Regions from separate parts of the Alteromonas sp. 76-1 genome, predicted to be linked through region 1. Evidence: predicted binding sites of a transcription regulator. Region 1 holds the regulator's gene; each other region holds the start of a gene.
The links. Region 1 encodes MetJ, which represses methionine synthesis genes. Its sites were predicted from a motif close to TAGACGTCTAGACGTCTA; they were not measured.
Positions count from the first base shown of each region.

Region 2: a site for MetJ is predicted at 3,075-3,092, ahead of metK (methionine adenosyltransferase). Genes of this name have one in related genera too.
Region 3: a site for MetJ is predicted at 4,803-4,820, ahead of thrA (bifunctional aspartate kinase/homoserine dehydrogenase I). Genes of this name have one in related genera too.

Region 1 covers NZ_LR136958.1:4,269,857-4,276,380, forward strand. Annotated here, with positions in the region: gene priA (primosomal protein N') at 31-2,235, opposite strand; gene rpmE (50S ribosomal protein L31) at 2,547-2,759, shown strand; gene ALT761_RS18075 (hypothetical protein) at 2,980-3,294, opposite strand; gene ALT761_RS18080 (malic enzyme-like NAD(P)-binding protein) at 3,703-4,944, shown strand; gene metJ (met regulon transcriptional regulator MetJ) at 5,026-5,352, opposite strand; gene metF (methylenetetrahydrofolate reductase) at 5,504-6,388, shown strand.
Region 2 covers NZ_LR136958.1:893,011-899,534, reverse strand. Annotated here, with positions in the region: gene epd (erythrose-4-phosphate dehydrogenase) at 1-763, opposite strand, end outside; gene tkt (transketolase) at 781-2,775, opposite strand; gene metK (methionine adenosyltransferase) at 3,163-4,308, shown strand; gene ALT761_RS03790 (CYTH domain-containing protein) at 4,445-4,972, opposite strand; gene ALT761_RS03785 (hypothetical protein) at 5,292-5,792, shown strand; gene ALT761_RS03780 (hypothetical protein) at 5,821-6,351, opposite strand.
Region 3 covers NZ_LR136958.1:3,661,430-3,667,953, reverse strand. Annotated here, with positions in the region: gene ALT761_RS15810 (hypothetical protein) at 1-446, opposite strand, end outside; gene ALT761_RS15805 (sensor histidine kinase) at 596-1,717, shown strand; gene ALT761_RS15800 (response regulator transcription factor) at 1,714-2,358, shown strand; gene ALT761_RS15795 (S-(hydroxymethyl)glutathione dehydrogenase/class III alcohol dehydrogenase) at 2,429-3,577, opposite strand; gene ALT761_RS15790 (LysR substrate-binding domain-containing protein) at 3,814-4,689, shown strand; gene thrA (bifunctional aspartate kinase/homoserine dehydrogenase I) at 5,019-6,524, shown strand, end outside.

The DNA of each region.
Region 1 (6,524 bases):
TAAGATTTTACCGTAATAGAAACCTGTGCGCTAACTGAAATCGGTGGGGTCGATATCTACCGACCAACGTACTTTTGCCGCCTGCGGTAAACCTTGTAAATACGGCAGAGCTAGCCGCAATGCGTTATGTAACGGCGCTCTTTTTTCATGACTACACACCAGCATAAAGCGAAAACGCCCTTGTCGTTTTTCAATTAAACAGGGAAACGGCCCACTCATTTGCGGCACTAAGCCCTTAGAATTTGCGTTTGCAGTATGTGAGTTTGAAAGGACGCCCCTAGCCTGTTGCAGGAATGCATAGGCCGATGAGCTCTCGGTTGCCTCTGCCCGAATTACAAATTGACTAATATAAGGAGGCAATGCAGACGCTTTTCGCTCCATCAATGCATGACGAGCAAAGTGGGCATAGCCGTTGTTCACTAAATCTTGTAATAAAGGATGGTGAGGATTGTGGGTTTGCAGCCACATTTCTCCGGGTTTGCTGGCACGCCCTGCTCGCCCTGCAAGCTGCGTAACGAGCTGCGCTAGCTTTTCAGGAGCTCGAAAGTCAGCACTAAATAGCGCCCCATCACAATCTAACACCACCACCAATGTAACGTGAGGAAAATGGTGCCCTTTCGATAAAATTTGCGTGCCTACCAGTATTTGGTGTTCTTGGCGGTTAATAGCGTCGAGGGTTTGATGTAGCTTGTCTTTTCCTCTTACCGTATCACTGTCTATGCGCACGTGCTTGGCATCGGGGAACAGCTTCATTAAGCCTTCTTCTACCTGCTCGGTGCCCGTCCCCGCCGTTACCATTTCATGGCTGTGGCAAGCTTCACACTCTTTGGGCATTGAACGAGTAGCACCACAGTGGTGGCATTGCAGCCTGTTTTGCCCTTTATGCACGGTATAGGGTCTGTCACAACGCTTACACATTGCCGTGGTGCCACAGTGATGACACAAAAGCGCGGGAGCATAACCTCGTCTATTCACAAAAACCAGAATCTGATTCCCTGCATTTACATGCTGGCGCATAATTGTCAGCAAGCCTTCTGAGATGCCGTAATGAATAGGTTGGTCTCTTGCATCTAGCAAATACTGCTTGGTACTTTGCGCCCCTGCGGCACGCCGTGTTAGTTGCAAATGCGCAAAGCGGCCGTTTAACGCGTTATTAAGCGTTTCAAGCGCTGGGGTAGCACTGCCGAGCAACAAAGGAATGCTGTGCTCTTTGGCTCGCATGGCCGCTAAATCGCGCGCGTGATACCTAAGCCCGTCTTGTTGTTTAAACGATTCATCATGCTCTTCATCTACGATGATCATGCCGGGGTTTTTAATGGGGGTAAAAATCGCTGAGCGAGTACCAATGATAATACCGAGTTCGCCTGCCCTTGCCCGCTGCCATACCGATAATCGCGCGGCGTCCGTCAATTGAGAGTGCAATACGCCTACAGGAATATTGAAGCGCTTTTCGAAACGCGAAACGGTTTGCGGCGTTAAACCAATTTCAGGCACTAAAATAAGCACTTGTTTACCGGCTTTAAGCAAAGGTTCAATTGATTGCAGATACACCTCGGTTTTACCGCTACCTGTCACCCCTTCAAGCAAGCTAATCGCAAAGGTGCCATGTTGCTGGTTTAATGCCGCTATCGCGACCCCTTGCTCTTTATCAGGTACGGGCTTTTCGCCAATTTCGAAGGTATCCAACCACGCTTGTGCAGTAAGTTCAGGGGTAATTTCTACGAGCTCAATAAGTGCTTTCTCTAATAACGCTTTCACTACTGCGGGTGAAAAAGTCTTACGCGCTTCGCTAGCAATAATTGATGTGGTTTGAACCGCTTCTAAGCAACTCATTTGCTTTGGAGCACGGCTTAAACTTTTAACATCGGTATCAGCACCTTCTGGTGTGACTTGAATATACTGCGCGGGTGATGGCGTGGCTGGCTCACCTTTTCGAAGCGGTACAGGAAGCATGGCGTGTATCACTTCCCCGGGCGCATGGTGGTAATACTGCCATAACCAATGCGCCATTTTTCTTAGCGATTCGTCGATAACAGGTGCGCTATCTACTACCTCAATGATGGCTTTTATTTTACTGGTATCATCTATGTCTACACCGGATTCAACCACAATGCCTACCAGTTGACGTGGTCCGAAAGGCACTTTTACCCGCACACCCGGTTGTAAAGTATCGGTATGAGAATAGGTAAATAGCTGGCGAAGCGGCACAGGTACAGCCACCTGAATGAATACCATTAAAATTGATGCCCCAAAATTGATGAACGTAAAGTGATTAAACGTAAATTCAGAACCGCTAATGATCTGGCATTTAAACATAATGTCAAATAAGGGAAGGGAATTTATTTTAGCCCGTGAGCTTGATTAATCCCGCCCCTGTTTACTTCGCATACAAAAAGTGCTTGATCACTTTAGTTGCTTCCTTTATTATGCGCCGCTCTTTTGCGGCTGATTGCAATTTCTGCGGTTGGTCATTGAATTTAAAGTTGCGTATGGTGTTTGGCTTCGGGCCAAATAGCGATACGGCCTCATATTGAAGGTAATCCAAAATGAAAGATGGTATCCACCCAGAATACGCTGAAATGACAGCAACATGTTCTTGCGGCAACGTAATGAAAATCCGTTCTACTCTAGGTAAAGATATTAACCTAGACGTATGTTCTGCATGTCACCCATTCTACACTGGTAAGCAACGTAACGTTGATACCGGTGGTCGTGTTGACCGCTTCAAGAAACGTTTCGGTGCTTTGGGCGCTAAATAAGCTCAGTACTCAGAAACACTATGTTTCTTTAAAAAAAGCGCCTATCGGCGCTTTTTTTGTATCTGGAGTTGTAAGTGGGTTTTGTATTTTTTCGTATCTGCGTTTTGCATCCTCACTTCATTCTGTGTTCAACCCATACCGTGCTCGCCCCTTATAGAGCAGCTAGAGCAGCGAAGTGGAATGCTCGGCTAATGCAATGCTTTGTTGGTGAAATGCTCTTTTAGTGAAAAGCTCGGCGTTTTAAATGCCGTTCCCAGTTGCCGTTACTTTGTGCAGAGCATGCTTGCTCGCTGTCATAGCGAACTCCTTTAATGCGTACCTTCAATTCGGAGCATACGTTATCAAGTTCATGTTCGAATGCTTGGTTCCAGTTAGTCGAAAGTGCTTCACTTTTTTGCTTTTCGGTTTTAAACACCGCAATAATTTCTGGTCTGCGCCAGTGACCCTCATGCGTAAGCCATTCAAAGCCAACCGACTCAGATTTTGCCCACTCACACACCGCAGTTAACGCTTCAATCAGTTTCTTTTCAGACATGGTAAATTACGCTTTCTTTCTTCATGTTTACCATTATACCTATTCCGCCAATCAGCGCCTTAAGCTGCCGGTAAAATGACTTTTTTCAAACATAATCCGATTGTTATTTGTTACCAAGCCTGAAGTTATTCCTGCATTTATGCCTGAACTTATCCCTGTACCAGCACCCATAAAATAGAAATAATGTATTAATTCCTTAAGTGTCATTAATACTGTGAATGGCAAATATTCGACGATGTCACTGGTCATACGAGCAAGTCTGTCCTAGATTGACAGATATAAAGGGCAGATCAGATATGTACTCAAATGACCCTGTGATAGAGTCGAAGACATTCTACTGCTAGAACGCAGATTGCCCCTACGGTAACGAAGATTGCCTAACCCCTACATCGAAGGATATGTTTACTAATGTCAGATTTCAGACAACGTGCACTAGATTACCATGCCAAACCCACGCCAGGTAAAATCAGCGTAGAGCTTTCAAAGCCAGCCGATAGTGTGGATGATCTTGCTCTGGCTTACAGTCCAGGGGTCGCTGAGCCGGTACGAGAAATTGCTGAAGATCCTGATAATGCTTACAAATATACTGCAAAAGGCAACATGGTAGCGGTCATCAGTAATGGAACTGCTATTTTAGGTTTGGGTAATTTAGGGCCGTTAGCTTCTAAACCAGTTATGGAAGGTAAAGCACTGCTGTTTAAACGCTTTGCAGGGCTTGATGCTATCGATATTGAAGTAAAGCATCGTACAACAGAAGAATTTATTAATACCGTTGCTAATATTGCAGATACCTTTGGCGGTATTAACCTTGAAGATATTAAAGCCCCTGAATGCTTTGAAATAGAACAAGAATTGATTAAGCGCTGCAGTATTCCCGTATTCCATGACGACCAACATGGTACTGCTATTGTTACCGCCGCAGGCATGTTGAACGCCATTGAAATTCAGGGTAAAAATATTGAGAGCGCTAAAATAGTCTGTATGGGTGCAGGTGCGGCAGCCGTTGCCTGTATGGAATTACTGATTAAATGTGGTGCGCAGCGTGAACGCATTTACATGCTAGACAGAAAAGGGGTTATTCACACTCGCCGTGAAGACCTTACCGAGCACAAGCGCTTGTTCGCTAATAACACTGATAAACGTACCTTAGAAGATGTAATGGAAGGCGCGGATATTTTTGTAGGTGTATCTGGGCCTGATGTATTACCACCAGAAACGCTAGCGTTAATGAGCCCCAACCCAATTGTTTTTGCATGCTCTAATCCCGACCCTGAAATTAAGCCTGAATTGGCCCACGAGGTTCGAAGTGATTTGATTATGGCGACAGGGCGTTCTGATTATCCTAATCAGGTAAACAATGTTCTGTGCTTTCCGTTCATTTTCCGTGGTGCATTAGATGTTCGCGCAACGGCCATTAACGACGAGATGAAAGTGGCTGCAGTAGAAGCACTTCGCGCTATTACAAAAGAGCCTGTGCCAGAATCGGTATTAGCGGCCAGCAATAGCAAAAGCCTCACCTTTGGCAAAGAATACATTATCCCTAAGCCAATGGACCCTCGCCTTTGTGAACGCATTGCTACTGCCGTGTCTAAAGCGGCGATTGAATCTGGCGTTGCAAGACTTCCAGAAATACCTAGCCGCGCAGAGTAAAGGCAATATAAACGAAGAATGTAGCGCGCAGCTTAATCTTCAAATTATTATAAAAAACGGCAATTTTCATTGCCGTTTTTTTTAATCTTCTTGTTCGTTCTCAATAGAAACGTCTATACCCATATCTTCCATTATGCGCCTTGCTTCTGCTGGTACACGATTAGGGTTATCTTTTCTTAAATCTTCATCATCCGGTAACGGCTGACCAGTGAAGGCATGAAGGAATGCTTCACATAACAACTCTGAATTCGTCGCATGACGTAAATTATTTATTTGCCGACGTGTACGTTCATCGGTTAATGCCTTTAGCACATTAATAGGAATAGAAACGGTGACTTTCTTTACCTGTTCACTCTTTTTACCGTGCTCTGCGTAGGGATGAATATACTTACCGTTCCACTCTGCCATAATGCTAACTCTGTCTGATCTTATTTATGTTATGAAGAGAAATTCTAAACAAGTTGACGAAAAGGTCAATTGAGCAGTGTAAACCTCTTGACGTCTAGACGTAAATTCTTTATTTTGGACGTCTAAACGTCTATAAAAGAGCAATTTTATCATGGTTTCTTACGCACAAGGTGTCGATGCACTGAATCAGTCCCTCTCGGAACTGCGTGACATTGATGTGTCATTTGAGTTTTTTCCGCCTAAATCAGAGAAAATGGAACAAACCTTGTGGAAGTCCGTTGAACGTTTGGCGCCCTTAAAGCCAAGTTACATGTCGGTTACTTATGGTGCTAACAGTGGTGAGCGCGACCGTACTCATGATGTGGTAAAGCGTATTCAACAGCAAACAGGGGTTGCAGCTGTACCTCACCTTACATGTGTTGATGCAAGCCGTGATGAGCTTAAACAAATTGCTCAAGACTACTGGGATTCTGGTATTCGTCGTATTGTTGCCTTGCGTGGTGATCTACCGCCTGGTGTGAAAGATACCGAGATGTATGCTTCAGATTTAGTAGCATTACTAAAGGATGTAGCCGATTTCGATATATCAGTGGCCGCTTATCCTGAAAAACATCCAGAAGCGCCTAATGCCCAATTCGACTTATTGAACCTTAAGCGCAAAGCAGAAGCCGGTGCGAGCGAAGCGATTTCACAGTTCTTCTTCGACACCAGTGTATTTTTGCGTTTTCGTGACCGTGCGGCAGCAGCGGGGATCGACCTAGACCTAGTACCTGGCATACTACCAGTCACTAACTATCAAACCTTGGTAAAGTTTGCCGGTTTCACTAACGTGCACGTACCTGGGTTCTTACACAAAATGTTTGATGGCCTCGACGATGACGACCAAGCTACTCGAAACCTTATTGGTGCTAACATCGCCATGGATCAAGTTAAGGTACTCGCCAAAGAAGGCGTGAAGCATTTTCACTTTTACACCCTTAACCGTAGTGAATTGAGCTACGCTATTTGCCACATGCTAGGTGTTCGAGCAGGTTAATTTCGATTAAACCTTTGCTCCTATAGGGCAGACCAGTATACCATTTGCTTATTATTAGGTATTTGAACGACTCGTTTGCCTTACTGTCACTTTTCTCGGCTGTTTAAAAGCCAAGGTAGGTGGCGAATAGCCAAGG
Region 2 (6,524 bases), 1.4 Mb from region 1:
TTACTTGCGTACTTAAGGTTACACTTAAATCCATTGCAGTAACATTAATGGTTGGAACCCGTACCGCAATAGCTTCAAATTTACCTGCAAATTTAGGCAAAATACGCTCTATTCCCGCAGCTAACCGCGTGTCTACTGGAATAATAGACTGACTGGCGGCGCGAGTACGCCGTAAATCTGGGTGGTAAGCGTCGATAACTTGTTGGTCGTGCATAGAGGCGTGAATAGTGGTAATTGTGCCACTCTCAACCCCAAAGGCCGCGTCTAGCGCTTGAATAACCGGTACAATACAGTTGGTAGTGCACGACCCGTTAGACACCAATTTATGCTCCGCTTTGAGCGTGTCATCGTTGGTACCAAAAATCACGGTATTGTCTAAATCTGGGGAACCCGGAGAAGAGAATAGCACTTTACCTGCCCCCGCATTAATATGCGACTGGCCTGACGCCCTATCATCAAACTTACCCGTGCATTCCAGCACAATATCTACCCCAATTTCACGCCAGGGCAGTAAGTTGATATCAGGTTGTGCTAACAAGCGAATAGCATCGCCTGCCACATTAAGTGTGTTGTTTTCTAGTGTCACATCAAAACCGAACCGCCCGTGGGCGGTATCGTATTTCAATAAGTGAGCTATACCTTCTGGTTTAGCGACATCATTAATCGCAACCACGTTAAAGTGGTTATTGCGCCCGCTTTCATAAAGCGCGCGCAACACGTTACGACCAATACGACCAAACCCGTTTATGGCAATGTTTACCATAGACTGCGGTGACCTCGTTAGCTAAGAGACAATGCTGCCTCTACCACTGCATCAGTAGTAATATTAAAATGTTTGAACAAGTCACCCGCTGGTGCTGATTCACCGAACGTATCCATACCAATGATGGCGCCGTTGAAACCTACATATTTGTACCAGCTTTCTTTCGATAGTGCTTCAACTGCAACACGCTTAGTTACGTTAGAAGGCAATACGCTTTCACGGTAATCCGCTGATTGACGGTCGAAAACGTCGGTAGAAGGCATAGAAACTACGCGAACCGCTTTACCCTCTGCATTTAGTTTATCAGCGGCTTCAACAGCAAGTTGAACTTCAGACCCTGTAGCAATAAAGATGTATTCAGGCGTGCCTGCACAATCCTTAAGCACATAACCACCTTTGGCAACGTCAGCAACTTGCTGTTCGTTACGTTCTTGCTGTGGCAAACCTTGGCGAGTGAAGATCAACGTTGAAGGACCATCGTTGCGCTCAATCGCGAACTTCCATGCGATAGCAGATTCAACTTGGTCACATGGACGCCAGTTGTCTAGGTTTGGTGTAGCACGAAGCGCAACTACTTGCTCGACTGGCTGATGCGTTGGGCCATCTTCACCCAAACCAATTGAATCATGCGTGTATACGAAAATAGCAGGTTGCTTCATTAGCGCCGCCATACGTACCGCATTACGAGCGTATTCCATAAACATAAGGAAGGTAGCACCGTACGCTTTAAAACCACCATGAAGGGTAATACCGTTCATCATGGCTGACATACCGAATTCACGTACACCATAGTAAATGTAGTTACCTGATGCGTCAGTGGCTTCAACGCCTTTACTGCCATCCCAAATAGTTAGGTTTGAACCGGCTAAGTCGGCAGAGCCGCCAAGAAGTTCTGGTAACAAAGGACCAAATGCATTTAATGCATTTTGTGATGCTTTACGTGATGCAATGTTCTGCGGGTTAGCTTGCAAATCAGCAATGATTTTATCCGCTTTATCGCTGAAGTCTGCTGGCAATTCGCCATTCACACGACGCTTAAACTCAGCGGCTAATTCAGGGTGTGCACTTTCATATGCTGCGAAGGCATCGTTCCACGCACTTTCAGCTTCGCCACCCTTGCCTTTAGCATCCCAACCGGCATAAATGTCGTCTGGAATTTCAAATGCACCGTGTTTCCACCCAAGCTTTTCGCGGGTAGCGATAATTTCGTCATCACCTAATGGTGCACCGTGACAAGACTCAGTACCTTCTTTGTTTGGCGAACCAAAACCAATCACCGTTTTACAGCAAATTAGCGTTGGCTGAGCGCTGTTCGATTTAGCTTGTTCAATAGCGGCTTTGATTTGTTCAGCGTCATGACCGTCAACGCCTTCAATCACTTCCCAGCCGTAGCTTTTAAAGCGTGCTGGTGTGTCGTCGGTAAACCAACCTTCAACTTCACCGTCAATTGAAATGCCGTTGTCATCCCAGAAACCAATAAGTTTACCCAGGCCCAGTGTGCCAGCAAGTGAACAGGTTTCATGAGAAATACCTTCCATAAGGCAGCCATCGCCCATGAAAGTGTAGGTGTAGTGGTCGACAATATCGTGTCCGTCGCGGTTAAACTGAGCCGCTAATACTTTTTCAGCTAGCGCCATACCTACTGCGTTACTAACGCCTTGGCCAAGTGGGCCAGTGGTAGTTTCAACACCTGGTGCATACCCATACTCTGGATGGCCTGGCGTTTTAGAGTGCAACTGACGGAAGTTCTTAAGCTCTTCAATAGGCAATTCATAGCCTGAAAGATGAAGCAATGAGTACAACAGCATAGAGCCATGACCGTTTGAAAGCACGAAGCGGTCTCTGTTTGCCCAAGACGGGTTTGCCGGGTTATGTGATAGAAAATCACCCCATAGTACCTCGGCAATATCAGCCATCCCCATAGGGGCGCCTGGGTGACCAGATTTGGCCTGTTGAACAGCGTCCATGCTTAAAGCACGGATGGCATTGGCAAGTTCACGACGAGAGGGCATGTTGTCTCCTGATTTATTTGTAGCTGAATTTCGCTAAGGGAACACTGTGGGCAAAATCCCTTTGTTCAACCTTAAAGCGCTGCATTGCTGTATATCTTAATGTGGGCGTTATTCTTACCCATGCCACCATTCAGTTCAATGGCTTTTCATTGCCATTACCGAAAGTTGGCTAAAATAATGAATATTCATATCATTTCATTGCAAGCCAATATCGCTTCTTTTGATTAGCATGGCTAAATTTACTCAATTATCTGTAAAAGTGATCCGCCACTGTCAACAAATCGTAACGAAAGGACTTTTAGACGTCTAGAAGTAAAGACTGGTATTTATACCTTGTTTTAGTACAATACTCACCTATTTTGAACAATAAACGCTTATGGAGCATGTATGGCCACGCATTTATTCACCTCCGAGTCTGTGTCTGAAGGACACCCGGACAAAATCGCAGATCAAATTTCAGATGCGGTTCTAGATGCTATTCTAGAACAAGATCCTCGTGCCCGCGTGGCCTGTGAAACCTACGTTAAAACCGGAATGGTATTAGTAGGTGGTGAAGTCACCACCTCAGCGTGGGTTGATATTGAAGAAATCGCACGTAAAACCGTAAGAGACATTGGCTACGTTCACTCTGATATGGGTTTCGACGCTGACTCTTGTGCAGTACTAAACGCCATTGGTAAACAGTCGCCAGATATCAACCAAGGTGTTGACCGCGAAAGTTTAGAAGAACAAGGTGCGGGCGACCAAGGCCTTATGTTCGGTTACGCCAGTGACGAAACTGATGTATTAATGCCAGCGCCTATTACTTATTCTCACCGCTTGGTACAAAAACAAGCTGAAGTAAGAAAATCTGGCAAGTTAGACTTCTTACGCCCAGATGCGAAAAGCCAAATTACGTTTAAATATGAAAACGACAAGCCTGTAGGCATTGATGCCGTAGTACTTTCTACCCAGCATTGTGATTCTGTTTCTACTGCGCAAGTACGCGAAGCAGTAATGGAAGAAATTATTAAACCTGTGCTACCTAGTGAATGGCTTGATAGCAATACCCAATTCCACATTAACCCTACTGGCCGCTTTGTTATTGGCGGACCTGTTGGTGATTGTGGTCTAACTGGTCGTAAAATCATTGTAGATACCTACGGTGGTATGGCCCGTCACGGTGGTGGTGCTTTCTCGGGTAAAGATCCTTCAAAGGTAGACAGAAGCGCCGCATACGCAGGCCGTTATGTTGCTAAAAACATTGTTGCTGCTGGACTTGCTAAGCGCTGTGAAATTCAGGTTTCTTACGCCATTGGTGTTGCCGAGCCAACATCTATCAGCATTGATACCTTCGGTACTGGTGTGGTTGACGAAAAAACCTTAGTGGCATTGGTACGTGAACATTTCGATTTACGCCCTTATGGCTTAATCAAAATGCTTGATTTAGAACGTGCTATTTACCTACCTACGGCTGCTTATGGTCACTTCGGCCGAGAAGCCTTCCCATGGGAAGCGACTGATAAAGCGGAAGCATTACGTTCATCAGTATAGTTTGCTCAGCGGTATAGTTTGCTCAAGGCTGTTGAAAGCTTAAAACAGAAAAAGGGTCACTTCATGATGAAGTGACCCTTTTTAATTTCACGTCAATATTTTGCTATGGCTTAGCTATATTTTAGCCATCTCTTGTCTATATTGACCCTGCGAGAATAGAAGCACTACTCGTGCTGCTGCTCGCAATAATCATATCCGGCAAACCAAATCGCGCTAACGCGACATTTTGAAATTCTTTCTTATGGGTCACTTCCGTTTCAGCGAAATCTGGCGGTAAAAATTGTCGACTACTCATTTCACTATCGAATTCAACTTCCACCACTTTTAAAGGTGCCAAATTACCGGTAAAAATATCTACCACCAGCTGAGCACCAAAAAAGTCGATACGATATCGCTGTTTTTCCACCCGCATATTTTGGGTTAACGGCCATAAATCAGCAAATTGCTCAGAGTTTAACGTTATTCGTGTGTCTCTGCGTTTAAGACCAATACCTTGTTTAACAGCCATGGTGTAATTACCACCTTCGTCCCTAATTCGAATATGCTTATCCGGTTCAGTGGCTAAATACCCTTGCCTTATCGCCACAGGCTTTCGTGTATCTAACAAACCTTCTGGCACATAACTTACTAAAAACTTTCGTTCAAATTCCCACTCCGTTTGCATTACTCACCTCCGGCTATGTTCCCTACTTGAAAGTACTGCTTCGCCTACTAATATTGAAGTAAGTCTGACTACTACCCTTTAAAAGTTAGTTCACAATAGAAATATCTAACAAGTTTATTTTTAACCTTTTAGATAAAAGACTACACTTACTATTCAGCACTTATTTTTTGTTTCAGTTTTGTGTCATATTTTTATGTTAAAGATAGGCACATAGGGCGAACAAAACACCCTTGTGGTTATGAAGTTACTACTTACATTTACAATAGTCGGTAGTCATAAGAACACGTTTACGCTGCCTCACTCGACCAGGAATTTATTCATGAAAACTTACCCAACTCGCGTGGTTTGTTTAATATTGCTTGCCTCTTTGAGTGCCGCTTACAGCGAGGCCGCTGATTGGGATGTTTCTGATTGGGATGCTTCTGATTGGAATGGCTACTACGGCCCCATCGTGTTCAAAAGCGAAAAAATAGCTAAGTGGAAAATTAAAAGTCGCTTTAATGAAACACGCCTTGAATCCATACCTGGCTACGATAGTCATTTTAATGCCAGCAAAAATAGCCAACTCTCTATTCGCGCTCACCGTGCGTTAACGCTACTTTTTGAACAGCAAATATATGCGTCGTTTAATACGACTCACTCACCTTTACAATACTATCCAGAATGGCGCTATATACCCGAAGATTTAGGCACTTTCACTCGGTTAGGATGGCTAGTTGGTGACGAGAGTGGTTTAAATATGGCATTGGAATTTGAACATCGAGAAGTGGGAGATAAAGAAAACAATGCGCTTACGTTAGGTGTTCAATACTTTTTCTAATTCTAAAAAGCATCTTTAAAAGCAGGCGCTAACTTTTGTGTTTTGCCGCTTCAGCCTGATTACGAGTTTCCACATACGTGCTTTGAATAACCTTCGCATCGGTACTTGCTCGATGACGGCGATCGTCGCTTTGCGATTCAATATTGGTTTTTACGTCATGCCATAGCACCATTTGAGGTTCGCTTAAGACATATTCTAATGCACGACATGAAAAAGACATTTGAACCGAAGCAGCTGCAAAAAGTTTAATGAGCCAAGGGTTATCTACCACCCATCCGTCGCTATACACAACGGTATTACTCAGAAAAGCATTAAGCTCGTGACACACTTTGACTGGACAAACACCGTAAGTGTTCAACATGGTTCTAGTGATACCATGCAAAGACTCTGCTTCTTTATCCCAATGAACCCAACTATCAAAAGGACGAATGAGTTTGCACCATTTTGCACCATCATAGCGCACTATCCCTATTTCAATAGGATAACTACGGGCACCAAACCCACTGGCTTCCACATCAATAATGGAAGGGGGATAATTTCTCTGCAAGCTAACTCCCATCTGCGCTGGCGTGAAATACGCCTTGCCTTCTTTAAACCTAATAAACAAAATCAGAAAGCGCAAACGGAATTGAAAACCATACTTAAGTTGTATAATTAAAAAACAAACCGACACTTCATCTACCTTGGTAATAGTAGAATCGTGCCAGTTTGTATCATGACAAAATAAGAACA
Region 3 (6,524 bases), 610 kb from region 1:
GTAATGTTGTATTTTATGCCTTGGTATAACGCGATACTGGCTACAACAAATAGCGCAGTGGGTAACCATAAATATTCAACCTTTCGAAGCTCACCACGGTTAACTTTTACCTCTAAGACTCTTTTAGCGTGTCTGACATTGTTCCAAACCAGCAGGCTTAGCATCAGTAGAAATATGTATTGGCCTTGAAGGTAAGCAAGAAAGTACTCCACAGATTCAAAATGCGCCGGCATAGTAGGGAAAATAAGAAGGGGAGCAAGCAGCACTAATGACGAGCTAACCACACCACTAACCGATGTCAGCGTCATTGTGGCTAGGTAAACATTACCTATCTTATTATGTTGCTTTCCGCCTTTTTTGGTAAAACATGGCCCCCAAAAAAGTAGCAGTGAAATTGCACCGCAAATAATGTGAAATAGAACGATAGCGCTGTGAATGTTTTGCATGACTTACACCTTAAATATTTGATGTAGCCAGTTTGCCGATATTTTGCTTCCAGTATTAGTGCCGAAGGTCACAAGATAAAAAGTGACTTTTGGCCTATGTATTTTTCGTCGCTTAAGTTAATAATAGGTTTATGAAAATACTCAGTTTTATGAATATAGAGCGAGCAAGCGCCTTAGTAACATGGCTGTTTGTGAGTAGCTCTGCGCTTTACTACGCATTTAGTCAATATGGTGTCTCATCCCACAGACCGTGGTTGATTGTTGCCGCAGCAGTTGGGCTAGCGCTGTGCTTTAGTGTGGTAACTAGGCGGGACACGTCGCTTCCTGCTTGGCGTATTCCGCTATTAATTGTAATGTACTTATTGGCAATAGGGAGTTTGCTTTTACTTCCTTACAGTTATCTCGCTATATACTTAGTGGTATGGTCGGCATTGCTACCTTATTACTTAGGGTGGAGAACATGTTTGGCTGTTTCAGTATTAGCGGCTTTACCTTTAGGTGTAATACACACCTTCTATTGGCAAGATCCCTATGCATGGCTAACGGCCGCACTGTTTTGGACATTTAATTTATTTGCCATGATGATGTCGAATGTAGCTATTAAAGAAAAGTCCGCCAGAGAGAAATCTGAAGCACTAAATCGACAGTTAACCAGTGCCCAGCAACTCATTCACCAAGCCGGTCGACAAGACGAAAGGCTGCGCATTGCCAGAAATATACACGATGTATTAGGGCACCACTTAACCGCGCTTACCATCCACTTGCAGGTGGCTTCACATAAAGCCAAAGGTGCTGGACAAGATGAAGTAAAGACCCACGTAGACCAGTGTCACAGCTTAGCAAAGTTGCTTCTATCTGATGTGCGAGAAGCGGTTTCTGATATTCGCGAAAACGCCCCATTAGATTGGCAGCAAGCGGTAAAGGCATTATTTAAAGACTTACCGCGTCCAAGCCTTCAATTATCTATTGCCGATAATGTCAGCATTGAAGATGTCACGACAGCAGATATCTTACTTCGCTGCGTACAAGAAAGCTTAACCAATACCATTAAGCATACGCAGTCTGCGCAATTACATGTCAACTTGGATAAAAGCGAAAAAGGGTATTCATTAACGCTGCAAGATGAGCAAGTGCCTACGGCAAAAAAAATTCAGTTAGGTAATGGGTTGACGGGGATGTCGGAGCGAATTGAAGAGGCAGGTGGTTCGGTGAAATTTAGTTTTAATAAACATGGGTTTTTTACGCATGTGTTGTTGCCGGAGCCAGTATGAGTATTCGTGTTGTATTGGTTGAAGATCAGATGTTAGTGCGACAAGGGATACGCTCCTTGTTGGCATTGGATGATAGTGTAGAAGTCGTGGCCGAGTGTGATGATGGTGCCCATGTTATTGATGCACTTAATGCTAATAGTGCAGATATTGTATTGATGGATATTCGAATGCCCGAGATGACGGGTATTGATGCTTTGCGTGCAATGCGAAAACATAACATTGATACCCCCGTTATTATGCTAACCACATTTGACGATCATGAACTGGTTACTCAAGCGATGCAGTCGGGGGCGAAAGGGTATTTGCTTAAAGATGTCTCACTTGAAACCTTAATTGACGCAATTAAATCCGTCGTTAATGGGGAAACCCTTATTCAGCCCAGTGTTACCGAAAAAGTACTAAAAGGGTTGCAAGGATTAGAGGTTAGTTTCGAGTCATTTGAACAGCCAGAAACCTTGAGCTCAAAGGAAATTGAGATCTTACGTTTAGTGGCCGCTGGCTACAGCAATAAAGAAATATCTGAAGCAATGTTTAAATCAACCGGTACGGTTAAGAATCAAGTGTCTGCCATTATGGCGAAAATGGGCGTGAGAGATAGAACACGAGCCGTGCTAAAAGCGCTAGAATTAGGGTGGTTATAAATATAAAAAGGCCTGCATTAACTAATGCGGGCCTTTTAACACTTAAACACAGTTTATTAGAAGCTAAACGCTATTTATCCATGTGCACAACAGAACGGATACTTTCGCCTTTATGCATTAAATCGAACGCATCATTGATGCCATCAAGCCCCATTGTGTGTGTAATGAATTCTTGTAAGCCAAATTCACCCTCTAGGTAGCGTTCAACAATACCCGGTAGTTCAGAGCGACCTTTCACACCGCCAAAAGCAGAACCACGCCATACTCTGCCAGTTACTAACTGGAATGGACGAGTAGATATTTCCTGGCCAGCACCCGCTACACCAATAATAACCGATTCGCCCCAACCTTTGTGGCAGCACTCTAGTGCTGAACGCATCACATTCACGTTACCGATACACTCAAAAGAGTAATCTACGCCGCCGTCGGTCATTTCAACTATCACTTCCTGAATAGGTTTGTCGAAATTTTTAGGGTTAACAAGGTCTGTAGCACCAAGTTGCGTAGCAAGATCGAATTTACTATCGTTAATATCAATACCAATAATACGACTAGCGCCCGCCATACGTGCACCAATAATAGCTGAAAGCCCAATGCCGCCTAAGCCAAATATAGCAACGGTATCGCCTTCTTTTACCTTAGCAGTATTAAGCACAGCGCCCATACCCGTGGTAACGCCACAGCCTAACAAGCAGACTTCTTCAAGCGGCGCTGATTTGTTCACTTTAGCCAGTGAAATTTCTGGCAATACGGTGTATTCAGAAAAAGTAGAGCAACCCATGTAATGGTAAATTGGCTCACCATCTTTCGAAAAGCGGCTGGTGCCATCAGGCATTAAGCCTTTTCCTTGAGTTTCACGAACCGCTTGGCATAAGTTTGTTTTGCCAGACGTACAGAATTTACATTCACCGCATTCCGCTGTGTATAAAGGAATAACATGGTCGCCTACTTCAACAGACGTCACCCCTTCACCTACCATTTCTACAATACCGCCACCTTCGTGGCCAAGTACTGAAGGAAACACACCTTCTGGATCATCACCTGAAAGCGTAAATGCATCGGTATGACACACGCCGCTGGCAACAATACGTACTAGTACTTCGCCTTTTTTTGGAAGTTCAACATCAATCTCTTCCATCTTTAACGGTTCACCAGCGGCCCACGCAACGGCTGCTTTGGACTTAATATGTGTCTGACCATCTTTCAATGCTAATGTCATGGCATGCTCCTAAATAAGTGTAAGTAAACAACACGATGTCGTTACCTTAAATTTCTTACGTTATGAAATAGATTATAGACCTGAGGCGCGGCTTTATAAATACAGATTTGGTAATTCATTATTACTTGAGTGTAATAATATGTTGGTGTTTAATTGTAAGTTAACTGGCGTCTTCTAGTGAGTGTTTATCCCCATAGCGCCATGCTAAAAAACGAGAATCGGTAAAGGTATAAACGATGACATGGGAAGGTATTGTAGAATTTTGTGCAGTAGCGAGTACGGGCAGCTTTACTGCGGCTGCTGCTAAATTAGATACGTCGGGCGCGCAAATAAGTAGAAAAGTCGCCAATGTGGAAAAGCGTTTGGGAGTGAAGTTATTCAACCGTACCACCCGAAGTGTGTCACTCACTCAAGCAGGACATATTTATTTTGAACAATGCCAACCAGCACTAAAAGCGTTAGAAGAGGCTGAGCTCAATATTAGCCAACTTCAAAAAGTACCCCAAGGGCTGATTAAACTCACCGCTCCGGTCGCCTTTGGCGAAGCTTTTATCGCCCCACTTATTAATCAATTTTTAAAAAAATACGAAGGTATAGAAGTAGAGTGTCGTTTTACTAACGACACCATGGATATTATTGATGACGGTTATGACCTTGCCATACGCATAGGTAATTTAGAAGATTCTACGTTGGTGGCCAAAAAGCTGGCTACCCGACAGCTATATGTATGCGCCAGCCCTGAATATTTAAATGCCTTCCCTGCACCGAAGCGTACCGACATGCTCAGCGAACATCAGTGCTTAGTAGGATCTCAGCCCCTTTGGCGGTTTAATCATGAAGGGCAAGTGCAAACCGTGCGTGTGAAGGGAAGAGTGAAGTATAATAGTGGTAATGCCTTACATCATGCTGCATTGGCCGGGCTGGGTTTAGTGCAGCTTCCAGGATTTTATGTACGTGAGTCGTTAGCAGCAGGCAACTTAATAGAAGTGCTATCATCATATCGAGACAAGCGAGAAGCGGTATGGGCATTGTTTCCATCGAACAGGCATTTAGTGCCCAAAATACGCTTGTTAGTTGATTTTTTATCTGCGAAATTAGTTGATGATGAATAGTTCTTACTACCCGAATCTAGCATCGCTTGATTGATTATCGCTTAAATCGAAACGTGAAATACTTTGTGTTTCACTTTTTGCAATACAGTATGGTGAAAACTGCGGTTGACAGATAGACGTCTATACGGCAAATTGACCCTATGAAAACGATTCTTCTTATTGGCACCACCAGCATTATGATTACCACCTTAAAACGGGCGGTCGCTGGCTAGTGCAAGTAAGCATAAGACAACGAAAGCCCGCCCTCACAGAGAGCGGGCTTTTTTTTACTCACGTCATCGTAACCGATTTAAAGCAGTAACCTGGCGTAACCGATATAGGAGCAGCACATGAAAGTCTTAAAGTTTGGGGGCTCATCACTTGCCGACGCACCGCGCTACTTGCGCGTGAACGACATTAGCACGGCCACCCACCAAACCGATGGCGCTGCAGTGGTACTTTCTGCCCCTAAAGGGGTAACGAATGCATTGTCACTTTTATGTGAGCAGGCAGCCGCTGGCGAAGATTTCCACCCTCTATTTGAAAAATTAACGTCTACCGTGACCGGTATTGCTGATGCACTAAACGAAGAGCTCAGCGGCTTCGCACACGCGGATGTTACCGACTTCATTCATGCGCAACTGCGTGTACTTAATCAACACCTCGACGGTATTAAACTATTAGGTGTTGCACCTGACAATATTGCCGCAGGTATTTTAAGTATTGGCGAGTACATATCGGTAACGTTATTTAGCGGTATCTTAAGCGCTAAAGGCGTGAAAAATCGTATTATCGACCCAGTGACTTACATTCTTGCAGAAGGTGAGTACCTAGACAGCATTGCTGATGTTTCGTTAAGTAAAGCGCGCTTTACTGATGTACCTATCGATGGCAGTGAGTTATTAGTCATGCCTGGGTTTGTTGCTGCGAACGAGGCCGGTGAAAAAGTTACGCTTGGTCGCAATGGTTCTGACTACTCAGCGGCTATCTTAGCAGCTTGTATTGATGCGAGTTGTTGTGAAATTTGGACTGACGTAGACGGTGTTTATAATGCTGATCCGAATCAAGTTGAAGGGGCGGTATTGCTTGATAAGCTTACTTATCAAGAAGCCATGGAGCTTTCATACTTTGGTGCAAAAGTACTTCACCCGAAAACTATCGGCCCCATTGCCCAGCACCATATTCCTTGTTTGATTCGTAATACGCTGAACCCAGCGGCGCCTGGTACGTTAATTAGTAACGAAGCCAGTGAAAAGTGGACCTCGGTTAAAGGTATCTCTCAACTTGAAAATGTCACTATGTTCAACGTGGCAGGCCCAGGCCTTAAAGGCATGGTTGGCATGGCAAGCCGTGTTTTTGAGGTGATGTCGAATGCGAATATTTCAATAAGCCTAATCACTCAGTCTTCTTCTGAATACTCAATAAGCTTCTGTATTCAAAGTAAAGATGCTGATCGCGCGTTAAGCTTGTTAGAAGATGCCTTTGCGCTAGAGTTGCAAAACCAATTGTTAGACCCTATCGAAGTGCGCCATGACTTAGCGATTGTTACCTTAGTGGGTGACGGTATGCGTCATGCGAAAGGCTTGGCTGCACGCTTCTTTAACTCGTTGGCGCAAGCCCGCGTTAATAACGTGGCGATAGCACAAGGCTCATCAGAGCGTTCTATTTCAACAGTTATCGAAAACAAGCGGGCGAAAAAAGCGGTTAAGGTTATTCACCAGAATTTTTTCTCAGACCGCCATACCATTGATGTATTTTTGGTAGGGTGCGGTAACGTGGGTACTGAGCTTTTAAGCCAAATTGCAAAACAACAGCCAGCTTTACTTAATCGTAATGTACAGTTGCGGGTATACGGT